One region of the Pandoraea commovens genome, then DNA from elsewhere that is predicted to be linked to it. Evidence: predicted binding sites of a transcription regulator. Region 1 holds the regulator's gene; the other holds the start of a gene.

Region 1 (7,740 bases):
GCACCGTCGGCTTCGGCGAGCGCGTCGAGCGCGCCTTGCACGCCGTTGATGAGACTCGCTGCGTGAGAGAGCCTGCGATGCTCGGCGCTCACGTCGTCCCATTCGCCTTCCTGCGGACCCAGCTTGTCGAGTTCGGACGTCTGCCATTCGAGACGCTCGCGCTCCAGTTGCAGTTCGCGGTCGCGCCCATGCGCCTCCTCGCAGCGCTTGACGAGACGTCGCCACTCCTTGTGAGCGGCGGCGGTATCGGCGGCGAGGGTGGTCGCGCCTGCGTGCGAGTCGAGCAGGCGGCGTTGCGCGTCGGGGCGCAGCAACTGCTGGTGCGCGTGCTGGCCGTGAATGTCGACGAGCATTTCACCGAGTTCGCGCATTTGCGTGAGCGTGGCGGGGGTGCCGTTGATGAAAGCGCGCGAGCGACCGCCGGCGTCGAGTACACGGCGCAGCAGCACACCGCCGTGTTCTTCGAGCGTGAGCGCCTGCGCTTGCAGCCAGGCTTCGAGATCGGGGCGCGCTTCGGCGTCGGCGGCGAATTCAGCGGTGATGTCGGCGCGCGTTTGCCCGTTGCGCACCATGCTGGTGTCGCCGCGCTCGCCCATCGCGAGCGCCAGCGCATCGATCAGAATCGATTTGCCCGCGCCGGTCTCCCCCGAAAACACGGTGAAGCCGGCGGAGAATTCCAGATCGAGACGATCGACGATCACGAAATCGCGAATCGAGAGACTGCGTAGCATGGGATGTCGGGTGAGGCGTGGAGTCAGTTCTGCGGCGTATCTTCGTCGGAGATATGCTCGTTCCAGTGCAGCTTGCGGCGCAGCGTCGCGTAGTAGTTGTAGCCGACCGGATGCAGAAACGTCACCTGATGCTGGGAGCGGCCGACCAGAATCTGGTCGCCCTGGCGCAATTCGGCAAACGATTGCATATCGAAATTGGCGCCGACTTCGCGACCGCCGGTAATCGTGATGACGATGTCGCTCGAATCCGGCAGCACGATCGGACGGTTCGACAACGCATGCGGTGCGATCGGCACGAGCACCACGCCGCCGAGGCGCGGATGCAGGATCGGGCCGCTCGCCGACAACGCGTAGGCCGTCGAACCGGTGGGCGTAGCGACGATCAGGCCGTCGGAGCGCTGCTTGTACATGAAGCGGCCGTCGACGTCCACGCGCAGCTCCACCATCCCCGAGATCCCCGAGCGGTTCACGACCACGTCGTTGAACGCCAGCGTCTCGAAGAGCGTCTGGCCGTCGCGTTCGATGCGGGCGGCCAGAAGAGTGCGTTGTTCGGCTTCGAAATGCCCTTCGAGCATGGCGGGCACGACCTGACGCATCTCGTCGAGCGGAATGTCGGTGATGAACCCGACGCGGCCGTGGTTCACGCCGATGAGCGGCACCTTCGATGCGGCCAGTTGGCGGCCGACGCCGAGCATCGTGCCGTCGCCGCCGACGACGACGGCCACGTCGGCCTGCGTGCCGATTTCCTGGATGTCGAGGGTCCGGTATGGATCGGCACCTGCGCCGATGTTATGCGCGGTGTCACGCTCGAAGACGACATGATGCCCACGCTGGGCGATGCATGCCGCTAGCGTGAGCAATGGTTCGGCGACGCCGTCGGCATGGTACTTCCCGACGAGCGCCACGGTCTTGAAGGGGCTCCCAGTTTTCATGCCGCCATTACACCATAAGTCGATGACAGCAACCATCGCCAACGCACGGCCTGCAACGGTTCCTGTGGCCATGCAGAGCGAGGCCCGATTTAGGGGGAACAGGCCCCGCGTTTCGCGTTACAATTTTTGCCATGCTAGATCAACGTGCGCAAACGCTTCTCAAAACCCTGATCGAACGGTACATCGCAGATGGCCAGCCGGTCGGCTCGCGCACGCTCTCGCGGTTCTCGGGCCTCGACCTGTCTCCTGCGACGATCCGCAACGTGATGTCCGATCTCGAGGCGATGGGTTTCGTGGCCAGCCCGCATACGTCGGCCGGTCGCGTGCCGACGCCGCGCGCTTACCGTCTGTTCGTTGACACGATGCTCGCTGTGCGCCCGCTCGAAGAGGCCGTGCTCCAGCTTTCGACGCAGGTGCAGACGAGCCTGCAACCGGCCGGACCCCAACAGCTGGTGGCTTCCGCCGCACAGGTGCTCTCGCATCTGTCGCAATTCGCGGGCGTGGTGCTGACCCCGCGACGCAGCCAGACTTTCCGTCATATCGAATTCCTGCGTCTGTCCGACAAGCGCGTGCTGCTCATCATCGTCACGCCCGACGGCGACGTGCAGAACCGCATCATCCTGACGGAAAAGGATTATTCTCCGGCGCAACTGGTCGAAGCGGCAAACTACCTGAACGCCAACTTCGGCGGTCACAGTTTCGACGACGTGCGCACTTATTTGCGTGGCGAACTCGATGCTCTGCGCTCGGACATGAGCGCGCTGATGCAGGCCGCCGTGCAGGCGGGCAGCGACGCCATGGCCGACACCACGCGCGAGAGCGTACTGATCTCGGGCGAGCGCAACCTGCTGGGCGTGGAGGATCTGTCCTCGAACATGGAGCGTCTGCGCAAGCTGTTCGACGTGTTCGAGTCCAAGACCGGCCTGCTGCAACTGCTCGACGTGTCGAGCCGCGCGCAAGGGGTGCAGATCTTTATCGGCGGCGAGTCGAGTCTCGTGCCGATCGAGGAGATGACGGTTGTCACGGCCCCGTACGAAGTCGACGGCGAGGTCGTCGGTACGCTCGGCGTGATCGGGCCGACGCGCATGGCGTACGAGCGCGTCATCCCCATCGTCGACATCACCGCCAAGCTGCTCTCCAACGCGCTGAGTCATCACTGAGCGGTGCGCTGGCGCGTCCGCGCATTGGCCCATCCGTCGATTCGCCCATTCCCGGTTACAACCCCGTAGCATTCCTTTACACGCTGTCACACACGGCAGGCTTAGGCTTGAAGCGTCACTTGCGGCGAGGTCATCTGAAGTTGTCATCGGGCTCGCCGGAGGATTCGGACAGAGCAACAAGGTGGCTGAACGCCAACGCCTGCAAGCCGCGCACGGCATGCCCACCGAAAGGGCCCGGAGTGTTTATGAAATCCCTGATTTCCTGGCGGACGACGGTTCGCTCCCTTGGCGTCGGGCTGGCGCTGGGTCTGCTGGGCGCGGTGGGTGCGCCGGCGGTGGTGATGGCGCAGGCACAGGCGCAGAGCGCCGATCCGCCGGGGCGCGTGGCGCGTCTCTCCGAGTTCGACGGCACCGTCACCTACGCCCCCGCAGGCACGAGCGACTGGCGCTACGCGGACCGCAACCGTCCGCTCACGACGGGCGATGCCATCTGGGTCGACCGCAATAGCCGGGCCGAGATGCACGTGGGCGGCACGGCGGTGCGCATGGGCGCGTCGACCAGTCTGACGCTGTCAGCCGTCACCGACCAGAATGTGCAACTGAACGTAACGCAGGGCACCGTCGGTGTGCGCCTGCGCAGCTTCGATCCGAATCAACCATACGAGATCGATACGCCGAATCTGGCATTCGTGCCGCAACAGGCCGGTGAATATCGTGTGGATGTCGATCCGAACGGGGTGACGACGGTGAGCGTCTCGCGCGGTGCGGGCACGGCGTACGGACAAGGGGCGTCGGTCCCGCTCCAGCAAGGTCAACGGGTCGCGTTCGTCGGTCAGAACCTGACGCAGCAGCAGACCGGCCCGCTCACGGCCGACGCTTTCGATCAATGGATGCGCGATCGCGACGCACGTGAAGACGCCTCCGTCTCCGCGCGTTACGTGCCGCGCGACATGACCGGCTTCGAGAGTCTGGACGACTACGGTTCGTGGCAGGAAACGCCGAGCTACGGCGCGGTGTGGGTGCCGTCCAACATGCCTTCGGGCTGGGCGCCTTACCGCACGGGGCATTGGGCCTGGGTCGACCCGTGGGGCTGGACTTGGGTCGACGATGCGCCGTGGGGCTTCGCGCCGTATCACTACGGGCGCTGGGCTTACGTGGATGCCCGCTGGTGCTGGGTGCCGGGGCCGGTGGCAGTGCGTCCGGTGTATGCGCCGGCGCTGGTCGGCTGGGTCAGCGGCAGCAGCGGCGGGAACCAGTGGGGTGTTTCGTTCGCCGCCGGGGGCGTGGGACTCGCGTGGTTTGCGCTTGGGCCCCATGACCCGTACCGTCCCGCGTATCACGCCAGTTCGTCGTACATCACGAACATCAATCGCTCGACGATCGTTCGTACGACCAATATCACCAACAACATCAACGTCAACAACATCTACGTGAACCGCAATGTGCGGGGCGCTGTGTCGACGATGCCCGCGCAGGCGTTCGTGCAGGGACGCCCCGTGGGTGCGCCGACGGCTCTGGCTGCACCGCGTGGTGCGCAGACGTGGCGCGTCGGCAATACGCCGGGTGTGGCCCCGGTGCAGCAAAGCGTGTTCGGCAACAGCCGTCCGGCAGCAGGTGCGCCGCCTGCGGGCGTGTTCAACCGGCAGGTGCTGGCGACGCGCGCGCCGGTCGCCCGTGGCATGCCGTCGCGTGAGCTGACGAGTCAGTTGCACGCCGTGCCGAACGCGGGTGGTGCGCCGCTGGTGTTCGGTCAGAACGGGCAGCAGGTGCGCAATCTCGGCGCGGGCGGTCCGAATGGTCCCAATGGCCCGAATGGCCAGCCACGCATCGCCCCCCGTGTGACGGTCGTCAGCACGCACGGGCCGGTCGGTGCGCCGATTGGGGCGAACGGTGCGATGCCTGCGCTGGGCGCGACCGGTGCCGTCGGGGCGACGGCGGGCCATGGAGGCTTGCCTGCAACCGGTGCCGTGCCGCCGATGCACGGCGCGCCGGGAGTGCCCGGACAACCGGGCGTCCCGGGGGCACCGGGCCATGCGGGCGTACCGGGTCAGCCGGGCGTGCCCGGAACGCCCGGTGTTCCGAGCGAACCCGGCTATCCGGGGCACGGCGTTTATCAGAATCGTCCGGGGCAATCGGCGGTGCAATCCCAACCGACCGAGCGTCAGCCTGCGCCCTCGGGTGTTCCGCATCCGCCGGGCGTGAACGGTGCTGTTCAGGGGCAGGCGCAGCCGTCGGCACGCGGCGAAGCGCCGCAAGCCGTTCCGCAGCCGGGGCACGACGCCGCGCAGCGTGAGATGCAAATGCGCCGCCAATCACCACAAGCGCCGCAGTCACCTGCTGTCCAGCCGGAGGCGCGCGGCGGACAAGCGACGCCTGCGCCGCAACGTCAGCAACAGCAACCGGAGGCGGCTGAACCGGCCCGCCGTCCGCAGCAATGGCAGACGCAGCCGCGCCCGGAGCCGCAGCAGTTCCAGCAACCGAGGCCGCAACCGCAGGTGGAACGGGCGCAGCCGCGTCCCGAACCTCAGCCTCAACAACAAGCGCAACCGCAGCCGCGTCCGCAGCCTCAGCCGCAAGTCGAGCGTATGCCGCCGCGCCCGCAGCCGCCGGTGGAGCATGTGCAGCCCGCGCCGCGTCCGCAACCTCAGCAGGAACGTCCTCAGGCGCAGCCGCACCCGCAACCCACGCAGCGTGAGGGCAAGCCGGAAGGGGCGCGCGCGTCCGCACATGAGGAACATCCGAGTGCCGACCATCGGTCGTCTCACGACGACGAGCATCGGCACGGCTGATGGCGCGCTTGATGGCCCGTCTGCGCAGATGACCGTGATTCCCTCCGTCCGGCTGTGGACTGGCCGACGGAGGGGGCATTCCGGCAGTATCGACAGGCATGACAGACGCCGGATGGGCCGCGTGTTTGCGGTAAAGTACGTTCCATGCGCTTCGATCCCGAACCTATTTCGCATGGCCAGTCCGGCAAGACCGCCGTACTGCTGATTAACCTCGGTACGCCCGACGAGCCGCGTCCTGCGGCCGTACGCCGATACCTGCGCGAGTTCCTGTCGGACCCGCGCGTCGTGGAAATCCCGTCGCTGGTGTGGCAACCGTTGCTGCGGCTGGTGATTTTGCCCTTCCGCTCACGTCAGTCGGCGCAAAAGTATGCGACGGTCTGGACCCGTGACGGCTCGCCGCTCAAGGTCAACACCGAGCATCAGACGAACGCCCTACGCGCGCTGCTGCACGCGAACGACTATGACGTCGTGGTCGATTACGCGATGCGTTACGGCAATCCGTCGATTCCCGAGCGCATTCGTGCGTTGCGCCAGAACGGCGTCGAGCGGATTCTCGTCCTGCCGCTCTATCCGCAGTATTCGAGCAGCACCACCGCCACCGCGAGCGACGCCGTGTTCCGCGTGCTCGGCCGTCTGCGCAATCAGCCCGACGTGCGCACGGTGCGCGACTATCACGATCATCCCGCGTACATCGAGGCGCTGCGCCAGCAGGTCGAAGGCTATTGGCTGCAAAACGGCCGACCGGACTTTGCCGCCGGTGAACGTCTGCTGCTGAGCTTCCACGGTGTGCCGCGCCGCACGCTCGACCTCGGCGATCCGTATCACGATCAGTGCGTGAGGACGGCGCGCCTGCTCGCGGCCGCCCTCGGTCTGGACGAGACGACGTGCCGTCTCACGTTCCAGTCGCGCTTCGGCAAGGCCGAATGGCTCCAGCCGTACACCGCCCCGACGCTCGAAGAACTCGGTCGTGGCGGCACGCCGCGCGTCGACGTGTTCTGCCCGGGTTTCACGTCCGACTGTCTCGAGACGCTCGAAGAAATCAATATGGAAGGACGTCACGCTTACCTCTCGGCGGGCGGCAAGTCGTTCCACTTCATTCCCTGCTTGAACGGCGCGAGCGCCTGGATTACGGCGCTGGGCGAGATCGCAGCGCGTCATCTGCAAGGCTGGCCGGTGCTCTCGCCGCAGGGCGAGGCCGATGCCTCGGCGGCTGCAGTGGCGTCGACGCGTCAGCGTCAGGTGGCGGCCGTGGCGGCATTCGAAGAAGCCAGTGCGGCCGCTGCTGCCGCCGCGCAGGCGCAGATGCAGACCTCGTTGCCGTCTGAAGGCGCGCACGGAGAAGCGGGAGCACGGTCGTGACGGTCAAGGTAGACGATTCTCCTCACGCCGCTACGCGGATCGACAAATGGCTGTGGGCGGCGCGTTTCTTCAAGACGCGCTCGCTCGCCACGCAAGCGGTCGACCGTGGCCGCGTGCTGTGCAACGAAGCCCGCGTGAAACCGGCGCGCGACGTGCGTCCCGGCGATGTCGTGTCGGTCGACAACGGCAGTACGCGCTGGGAAGTGAGGGTCAAAGCGATTGCCGAGGTGCGCGGCTCCGCGCCGGTCGCGCAGTCGCTGTACGAAGAGACCGAAGCGAGCATTCAGGCGCGTGCCGACGAGAGCGAGCGCCGACGTCTGTTCCAGGAACCGGCGGCGCAGATGCACGGCCGTCCGACCAAGCGCGACCGCCGCCGTCTCGGTGGCGTTGGCGAGTAGGATCGTCCGCCCCGTCTCTCAAGCTTTTCAACGCCTGAATGAACGCCGCCGCTGGCAAATTGCGCAGCGGCGGGCAGGGGGGTGGAGCGTGAATCAGGTGTTCCGTCTCAGTCGACTCAGGCGATTCAAGCGACTCAGTCGGAACCGTCCGGGGAACGGCACCGCGCACGACCGCAAAGGATCATGCACCCCGGGGGCGATCAGCGTGTTGGGATTCCGGTAGTCGAATTCGACGAATGCCCCGTCAGGCCCGGCACTTCCACATAGTGATGCAGCACCGCCCGCACGCCACCATACTCGGTGTCGCGCCGGGTGACTGCGCCGGACAGGCAGATCGTAATCGTCACCATCGTCACCAACGCAAGGATGAA
Region 2 (7,740 bases), 360 kb from region 1:
GGCGGGTTGATTGCCCAGCGGCTTGCGCTGTTGCATCCGTCACGGCTGCGCCGTCTGGTGTTGCTCGCGACGGTGTCGGGGCGCACCCGCGAGGAGCGTGAGCGTGTGCTGGCACGGCTTGCCGCGCTGCAAAGCGGGGAGCGCGGCGCGCATTACGACGCATCGCTCTCACGTTGGCTGACTGAGGATTTTCAGGCGAAGCACCCGGCGCGGATCGCCTACTTGCGCGAGCGCAACGCCCAGAACGACCCGGATTGCTACGCGTCGGCGTATCGCGTGCTGGCGGAGACGGATTTCGGCGGGTTCATCGATCAGATTCGCATGCCGACGCTCATCGTCACCGGCGAAGACGATCAGGGTTCGAACCCGCGCATGGCCCAATTCATGCATGAGTGCATCGTCGGCTCACAGTTGGCCATCCTGCCGGGCATGCGGCATTCGATTCTGGTTGAAGCGTCAGGGCCGGTGGCGGATCTGATGCGGGATTTCCTTGCCGGTGACAGCGAGGAAGCGGGCGCCAGCGAAGGAGCAGGGAGCGGAGCATGATTGTCGAAGAGCGCATTTACTGTATCCGGAACGGCTGCATGAGTCAGTACCTGAATCTCGTGCGCACTGAGGGATTGGCCATCCAGCAACCCATTCTGGGGCATCTCGTCGGGTACTTCACGACCGATATCGGGCCGTTGAGTCAGGCGACGCATCTCTGGGCGTATCCCAGTCTGGACGAGCGGGCACGCCGCCGGGCGTCGCTCGCGCAGGACAAGCGTTGGCAGGCGTTCATTCCGCGTCTGTCCGAATTGATCGAACAGGCAGAGAACCGCATTCTGATACCGACCGATTTTTCCCCGCTCACGGCGTTCACGCCGCAGGCACCCCAGGCAACTGATGTAAAGGAATCATGGGAGAGAAGCCGTGACTGACCGACTGAGAATCGAAAACCTGTACAAGGTCTTCGCCGACAAGCCGGCGCGTGCGCTGGCCATGTTGCGCGATGGCAAACGCAAGTCCGACGTACTCGAAGCGCTGGGCCAGGTCGTGGGCCTGGACGACGTGTCGCTGACCGTGCCGTCCGGCGCCATCTACATGATCATGGGGCTCTCGGGCTCGGGGAAATCGACGCTTGCGCGCTGCATCAACCGGCTCAACGAGCCGTCCGATGGCCGGATTCTGCTCGACGGTGAAGACATCTGCGCCCTCGACGAACGCGGACTGCGCGAGGTGCGCCGCAATCGCATCTCGATGGTGTTCCAGCACTTCGCGCTGCTGCCGAATCGTCGTGTGATCGAAAACGTCGAGTTTGGCCTCAAGCTGCGCGGCATGCCGACGGCCGAGCGTCGCCGCCGGGCCGAGGAAGTGCTGAGCGTGGTGGGGCTGGCGCGTTGGGCCTATCACATGCCGCACGAACTGAGCGGCGGCATGCGTCAGCGGGTGGGCCTCGCCCGCGCGCTTGCGACCGAAGCCGACGTGCTGATCATGGACGAGGCCTTCAGTGCGCTCGATCCGCTGATCCGTACCGAGATGCAGGACGAGTTGCTGCGACTCCAGCATACGCTCAACAAGACCATTCTTTTCATCACCCACGACTTTCAGGAAGCGCTCAAGCTCGGCACGCGCATCGCGATCATGGCCGACGGTCGGCTCGTGCGCGAAGGCACACCGCAGCAGATCGTGCTGGAGCCGGGGAGCGACTACGTGGCGGCATTCACGCGCGACGTCGACCGTGCGCGGCTATTCGATGCCCGCTCGGTCATGAAGCCGCTCGATGCCGCGCGCGACCCCAATCAGCGAATCGTCTGCGTGCCATCGGACATGCGTCTGGTGGACATCGCCGCACGCGTGCGGTTTGACGAGCCGGTAGGCGTTACCGACGACGACGGCAAGTTGATCGGCGTTCTGGATGTGAATCAGCTACTTGCCCGGATCGGCACCGCTGCGGGCGCAGGAGACCATCATGCTTAATGCCGATCAACTCGCGGTATTCCCTATCGATCAATGGATTCAGGAAGGGGTGCAGTGGATGGCGATGCACATGCGTCCGCTGTTCCTGCTGATCAAATGGCCTGTCGAGCGGTTGCTGACCTTCAACGACAGTGTGATTCACGCCGCACCGTTTCCGGTACTGGTCGTGATCGCCTTCCTCATCTGCTGGCGATTGGCCAGCCTGAGCGTGGCGGTGTTCAGCGCGGTGGTGTTCGTGGCGATCGCTGTGCTCGGTGTCTGGAACGAGGCGATGACGACGCTCTCGCTGATCATGACGGCGATCTTTTTCTGTGCGCTCATCGGCATTCCGATCGGCATCTGGAGCGCGCGTAGCGAACGCGTCTGGCTGGTGGTGCGGCCGGTGCTCGACATCATGCAGACGACACCGACGTTCGTGTATCTCGTGCCGGTGGTGATGCTCTTCGGCGTGGGCAATGTGCCGGGTGAAGTCGCTGTGGTGACCGCTGCGATGCCGCCGCTGATCCGTTTCACGCATCTGGGGATTCGCATGGTCGAGCACGAAATCGTGGAGGCGGGGCTCGCATTCGGTGCGGACAAACGTCAGCTGCTGTGGGAGGTGCAGTTTCCCCTGGCGATTCCGACCATTCTCGGCGGTCTGAACCAGACGGTGCTGACCGCGATGGTGATGTCGGTCGTGGTGGCGATGATCGGCGCGGAAGGCCTCGGACTGGTGGTGCTGCAAGGACTGGGGCGTCTCGATGTGGGACGTGCGGCTGTTGGCGGCATCGCCATCGTGCTTCTGGCCATGATGCTCGATCGCTTCACGCAGAAGCTTGCGAGAACCCGGCCGCGCGACCAGCAGACATTCCGTGCCGTCATCTGGCGCTTGTTTCGCGGGGAGCCGAAGCGGCAAGGCAGCGCCGGTGTCGGGCCGACGACGCAGGCAGACGCGCGCGAAGCCCTCTGAGCACGAGCCTTGACCCTTTGAACCGCTGAAACCCGGTTTTGCAACAAATGGATGGCTGGCCCTGACGACGAGGTGTTGACGTCAGGGACCGGCACCCGTGCCCGCATGCGCACGTCAGGCGGGCCGATAACTCGACGATCCGATGGATCGAACAAGTCTTGGAGAGCAGCAATGAAAGGATTGGCAAAGGCATTCGCCTCGTTCACGCTTTCGCTCGTCGCGGCGGGCGCGTTGCACGCGCAGACGCTTCCTGGCACGGGAAAGACGATTCGCTACGCGCAGAGCGATAGCTTCGGCGGGAACTACGTCGTCGCGCAGATCGTCTCGAAGGCATTCAAGGGGCTGGGCTACGACGTCAAGCTCAGCACGATGAACACCACGCTGTTCTTCCAGGCGGTAGCGCAGGGCGATATCGATATCGCGACCGACGTGAACTTCCCGCAGCGCGAGCCGGGCTTTCGCGCCGTGGCGGCGCAGGCCATGGTGGTTGGCTCCGGCCTGATTTCGGGCGATGGCATCAACGGCTATCTCATCGACAAGAAGACTGCACTGCAATATCACATCACCAGTCTTGAGCAGATGAAGGACCCCAAAATCGCCGGACTCTTCGGCCGCGACGGCAAGGCCGAGTTGATCAGTTGCGACCCGGGCTGGAGCTGTGGCGATGTCGTCGATTATCAGATCGACAAGTTCGGCCTGAAGCAGACGGTCAAGGCAGTGCGCGGCAAGTATGAAGCGCTGATGGTCGAGGCGGTGACGAAGGTCAAACAGGGCAAGCCCGCATTCTTCTATGCGTGGAGTCCGTCGTGGGTGACGAACGCGCTCGTGCCGGGCGTGGATGTCGTGTGGCTGCCGACGCCGGCAGACGCGCTGCCGCCGAACGTCCCGAACAAGGGCTCGGCGCTCGTGAACAACGTGGAAGGGTGTGCGGGCGGTGCGAATCCGTGCCGCATGGCGATGGCGTCGTGGAACTGGGGTTCGGTAGCGAACAAGCAGTTCATCGCGGCAAATCCGGCCGTGAAGACGCTGATCGAGCAGATTCGCTTCCCGGGCAAGACGTGGTCGCAGTGGGAAGCCGTCATCAGCAAGGAGGGCGGTTCACCGGCGCTGATCACGAAACTGTCCGATGAGTGGATTGCTGCCAACAAGGCGCAGATGGATCAATGGGTGGCGACAGCGCTCAAGGCGCATTGAGGGATGGCTTGGCCGCTCACGCGGCCTGGCTTCTGCGGTCGTGAATCAGCGATCAGGAATCAGCAGTCAGACCATGAGGAGAGCGTTCGATGAGTTCGGAATTGTTTGAAAGAGGGCTGAAGACACGCCGCGAGGTGCTGGGTAGCGAGTACGTGGACAAGTCGATTGCGTCGGCCGATGCGTTCAATCGTCCGATGCAGGAACTGGTGACGGAGTACTGCTGGGGGGAGATATGGAATCGCCCCGGACTGGACCGGCGTACCCGCAGTCTGCTCAACCTTGGCATGCTCACCGTCATGAACCGTCCGCACGAACTGAAGTTGCACGTGCGCGGCGCGTTGACCAACGGTGTGACGAAGGAAGAAATCTCGGAGGTCTTCCTGCAAGCGGCGATCTACGCGGGGGTGCCTGCTGCGATCGATAGTTTCCGGGTGGCGCGCGAGGTATTCGATACCTTGGCCGCCGAAGCCTGAGCCGAGAGCTCGTCAGGGACCGGTGACGACGTCTGCCGACGTCGTCGCCGGGCGACACTGCCGGGTTCGCGTGGCTATTGCGTCGCTCAACTGACGGAACAACACGCTTCGGTCAGTTGAGCGACCGCATCACACCGGACCTCACCTCGACGGATAGACCATTCCCTGATTCGACGTTTGGAATCCTCCCAGACTGAATCCTCGTTGATTGCTGATCAGCCACGCGACTCCCCAACGGTCGTAGCACCACCCGGACCCGGTTGCCGATGCTCCGCCGCCATTGTTGAAGATGGCGTTTCGGTATCGCTCGGCGTCTTGGGGCGAGTCTGCTACAACCAAGAAGCGCGCGGTCACCGTCGGCTTGGCGTCCGGCGCGCCATTCAGGCCGACGAAGGAGTGCCCCAGTACGGTGAACTCGACCGTCGGCTCGTCATTTTCGCCGACGCCGGGAACAGGCGACGGGTTGCTCGTATCGATGCGACTGTTGGGGAAGGTGGCGGCATAAGACTCTGCGGCCTTGCGGGCATCGCCAATGAACCTTACACATGTGATGAGATTTGCCATGATTGCCTCCTGATGTGAGTCGAGACGTTGAATCATGAGTCGGCAGCCGTCGTGTGTGTTCGCTCGTCAGATTGAATTCCACGACCTGTATCCCCATCTGCATACGGATCGGCCCGATCCCAATTGGGGGCCGAGACGACCGGATGCAGACCTATCGTATTTCGCGCCCACACCATGGCAAACGAGAGTCCCAAAATGGGCTTGCCATCAAGCGTCGCCGTGGCGGCACGTGCGCACCAGAGTCGGCGACATCAGTCTGATCACGACGCAGTTCCGCGACCTCACGCTCCAGCGCCTTCAGCCGTTCGCACTCGTCGGTGCTCACGCCACCGCTTCCGCCTTGGTCAATCTGGTCGCGCTTGGCTGGGGTTGTCTTGTAGGTTGTTGATTAAAAAGGTTTGTCTTGGCCGTCGATCTGGCGAGTTCAAAGTTGAGTGAACGAAAATTCAGAACTCAACAAATCTCGTCATCGCGACCGTTAGGGATAAATCTCATCTCCGGGAAAACCCCGCGTCTTGAAATCGTAAAACCCCGTCCCTATAATTAGCACTCGTTGGCGCAGAGTGCTAACGCCATGAATTCACCAAATATGCAAATGTTTGCATATTTAGTTTTGACGATCTCACTGAGAGAAAAGAGGAGCTTGTAATGAACCTTCGTCCCTTGCATGACCGCGTTATTGTCAAGCGCCTGGACAACGAAACGAAGACGGCTTCGGGCATCGTGATCCCGGAAGCCGCCGCCGAAAAGCCGGACCAGGGCGAGATCCTGGCCGTCGGCCCGGGCAAGCGCGATGATCAAGGCAAGTTGATCGCACTCGACGTGAAGGTGGGCGACCGCGTTCTGTTCGGCAAGTACGCCGGCCAAGGCGTGAAGGTCGATGGCCAGGAACTGCTGGTCATGCGCGAAGAAGACATCATGGCCGTCGTGGCCGCCTAAGACTGTCTGCCCCCAGACATCTACGTAAAGAATCCAAGGAGTTAATGCAATGGCAGCTAAAGAAGTCGTTTTCGGCGATGCCGCTCGTTCCAAGATGGTTGAGGGTGTCAACATCCTCGCCAACGCCGTCAAGGTGACCCTGGGCCCGAAGGGCCGTAACGTCGTGCTCGAGCGCAGCTTCGGCGGCCCGACCGTGACCAAGGACGGTGTGTCGGTCGCCAAGGAAATCGAACTCAAGGACAAGCTCCAGAACATGGGCGCGCAAATGGTCAAGGAAGTGGCTTCCAAGACCAGCGACAACGCCGGCGACGGTACCACCACCGCAACGGTGCTGGCTCAGTCGATCGTTCGCGAAGGCATGAAGTACGTTGCCTCGGGCATGAACCCGATGGACCTGAAGCGCGGTATCGACAAGGCTGTCGCCGCTGCTATCGAAGAACTGCGCAAGATCAGCAAGCCCTGCACCACGAACAAGGAAATCGCTCAAGTCGGCTCGATCTCGGCCAACAGCGACACCTCGATCGGTGACTACATTGCCAAGGCAATGGACAAGGTCGGCAAGGAAGGCGTGATCACCGTCGAAGACGGCAAGTCGCTGCAAGACGAGCTGGACGTCGTCGAAGGTATGCAATTCGACCGCGGCTACCTCTCGCCGTACTTCATCAACACCCCGGAAAAGCAAGTCGCGATCCTGGAGAACCCGTTCGTCCTGCTGTTCGACAAGAAGGTGTCGAACATCCGTGACCTGCTGCCGGTGCTCGAGCAAGTCGCCAAGGCTGGCCGTCCGCTGCTGATCATCGCCGAAGACGTCGAGGGCGAAGCCCTGGCAACGCTGGTGGTCAACAACATCCGTGGCATCCTGAAGACCTGCGCCGTCAAGGCCCCGGGCTTCGGCGACCGCCGCAAGGCCATGCTGGAAGACATCGCCATCCTGACGGGCGGCCAGGTCATCGCCGAAGAAATCGGCCTGACGCTGGAAAAGGCCACGCTGGCTGAGCTGGGTCAAGCCAAGCGCATCGAAATCGGCAAGGAAAACACCATCATCATCGATGGCGCCGGTGAAGCTGTGAACATCGAAGCGCGCGTCAAGCAGATCCGCGCCCAGATCGAAGAAGCCACCAGCGACTACGACCGTGAAAAGCTGCAAGAGCGCGTGGCCAAGCTGGCCGGCGGTGTTGCCGTGATCAAGGTCGGTGCTGCGACCGAAGTCGAAATGAAGGAAAAGAAGGCACGCGTGGAAGACGCGCTGCACGCTACCCGCGCTGCTGTGGAAGAAGGCATCGTCCCGGGCGGCGGCGTTGCACTGCTGCGTGCTCGCGTGGCCGTGTCGGACCTCAAGGGTGCCAACGCTGACCAGGACGCCGGTATCAAGATCGTGCTGCGCGCGATGGAAGAGCCGCTGCGTCAGATCGTCACCAACGGTGGCGAAGAAGCCAGCGTCGTCGTGGCTAACGTTGTTGCAGGCAAGGGCAACTACGGCTACAACGCATCGTCGGGCGAGTACGGCGATCTGGTGGAAATGGGGGTTGTGGACCCGACCAAGGTCACCCGCACCGCACTGCAAAACGCCGCTTCGGTGTCGGGCCTGCTCCTGACGACCGACTGCGCCGTTGCCGAACTGCCGAAGGAAGATGCTCCGATGGCCGGCGGTATGGGCGACAT

What was found. The regulator HrcA, encoded in region 1, represses chaperone genes, less so after heat shock. The targets are predictions, from matches to a motif close to TTAGCACTCNNNNNNNNNGAGTGCTAA.
Region 2: NTU39_RS19890 (co-chaperone GroES) is a predicted target of HrcA. The motif match lies at 5,683-5,709, and genes of this name have one in related genera.

The regions. Positions count from the first base shown of each region.
Region 1 covers NZ_CP102780.1:4,779,222-4,786,961, reverse strand. Annotated here, with positions in the region: gene recN (DNA repair protein RecN) at 1-731, opposite strand, end outside; gene NTU39_RS21490 (NAD kinase) at 755-1,735, opposite strand; gene hrcA (heat-inducible transcriptional repressor HrcA) at 1,795-2,823, shown strand; gene NTU39_RS21480 (DUF6600 domain-containing protein) at 3,069-5,612, shown strand; partial or broken gene hemH (ferrochelatase) at 5,757-6,806, shown strand; gene NTU39_RS21470 (RNA-binding S4 domain-containing protein) at 6,968-7,369, shown strand; gene NTU39_RS21465 (hypothetical protein) at 7,570-7,740, opposite strand, start outside.
Region 2 covers NZ_CP102780.1:4,417,194-4,424,933, reverse strand. Annotated here, with positions in the region: gene NTU39_RS19930 (alpha/beta fold hydrolase) at 1-546, shown strand, start outside; gene NTU39_RS19925 (NIPSNAP family protein) at 543-920, shown strand; gene NTU39_RS19920 (quaternary amine ABC transporter ATP-binding protein) at 913-1,959, shown strand; gene NTU39_RS19915 (ABC transporter permease) at 1,952-2,908, shown strand; gene proX (glycine betaine/L-proline ABC transporter substrate-binding protein ProX) at 3,080-4,102, shown strand; gene NTU39_RS19905 (carboxymuconolactone decarboxylase family protein) at 4,192-4,575, shown strand; gene NTU39_RS19900 (VOC family protein) at 4,717-5,139, opposite strand; gene NTU39_RS19895 (hypothetical protein) at 5,369-5,527, shown strand; gene NTU39_RS19890 (co-chaperone GroES) at 5,788-6,078, shown strand; gene groL (chaperonin GroEL) at 6,128-7,740, shown strand, end outside.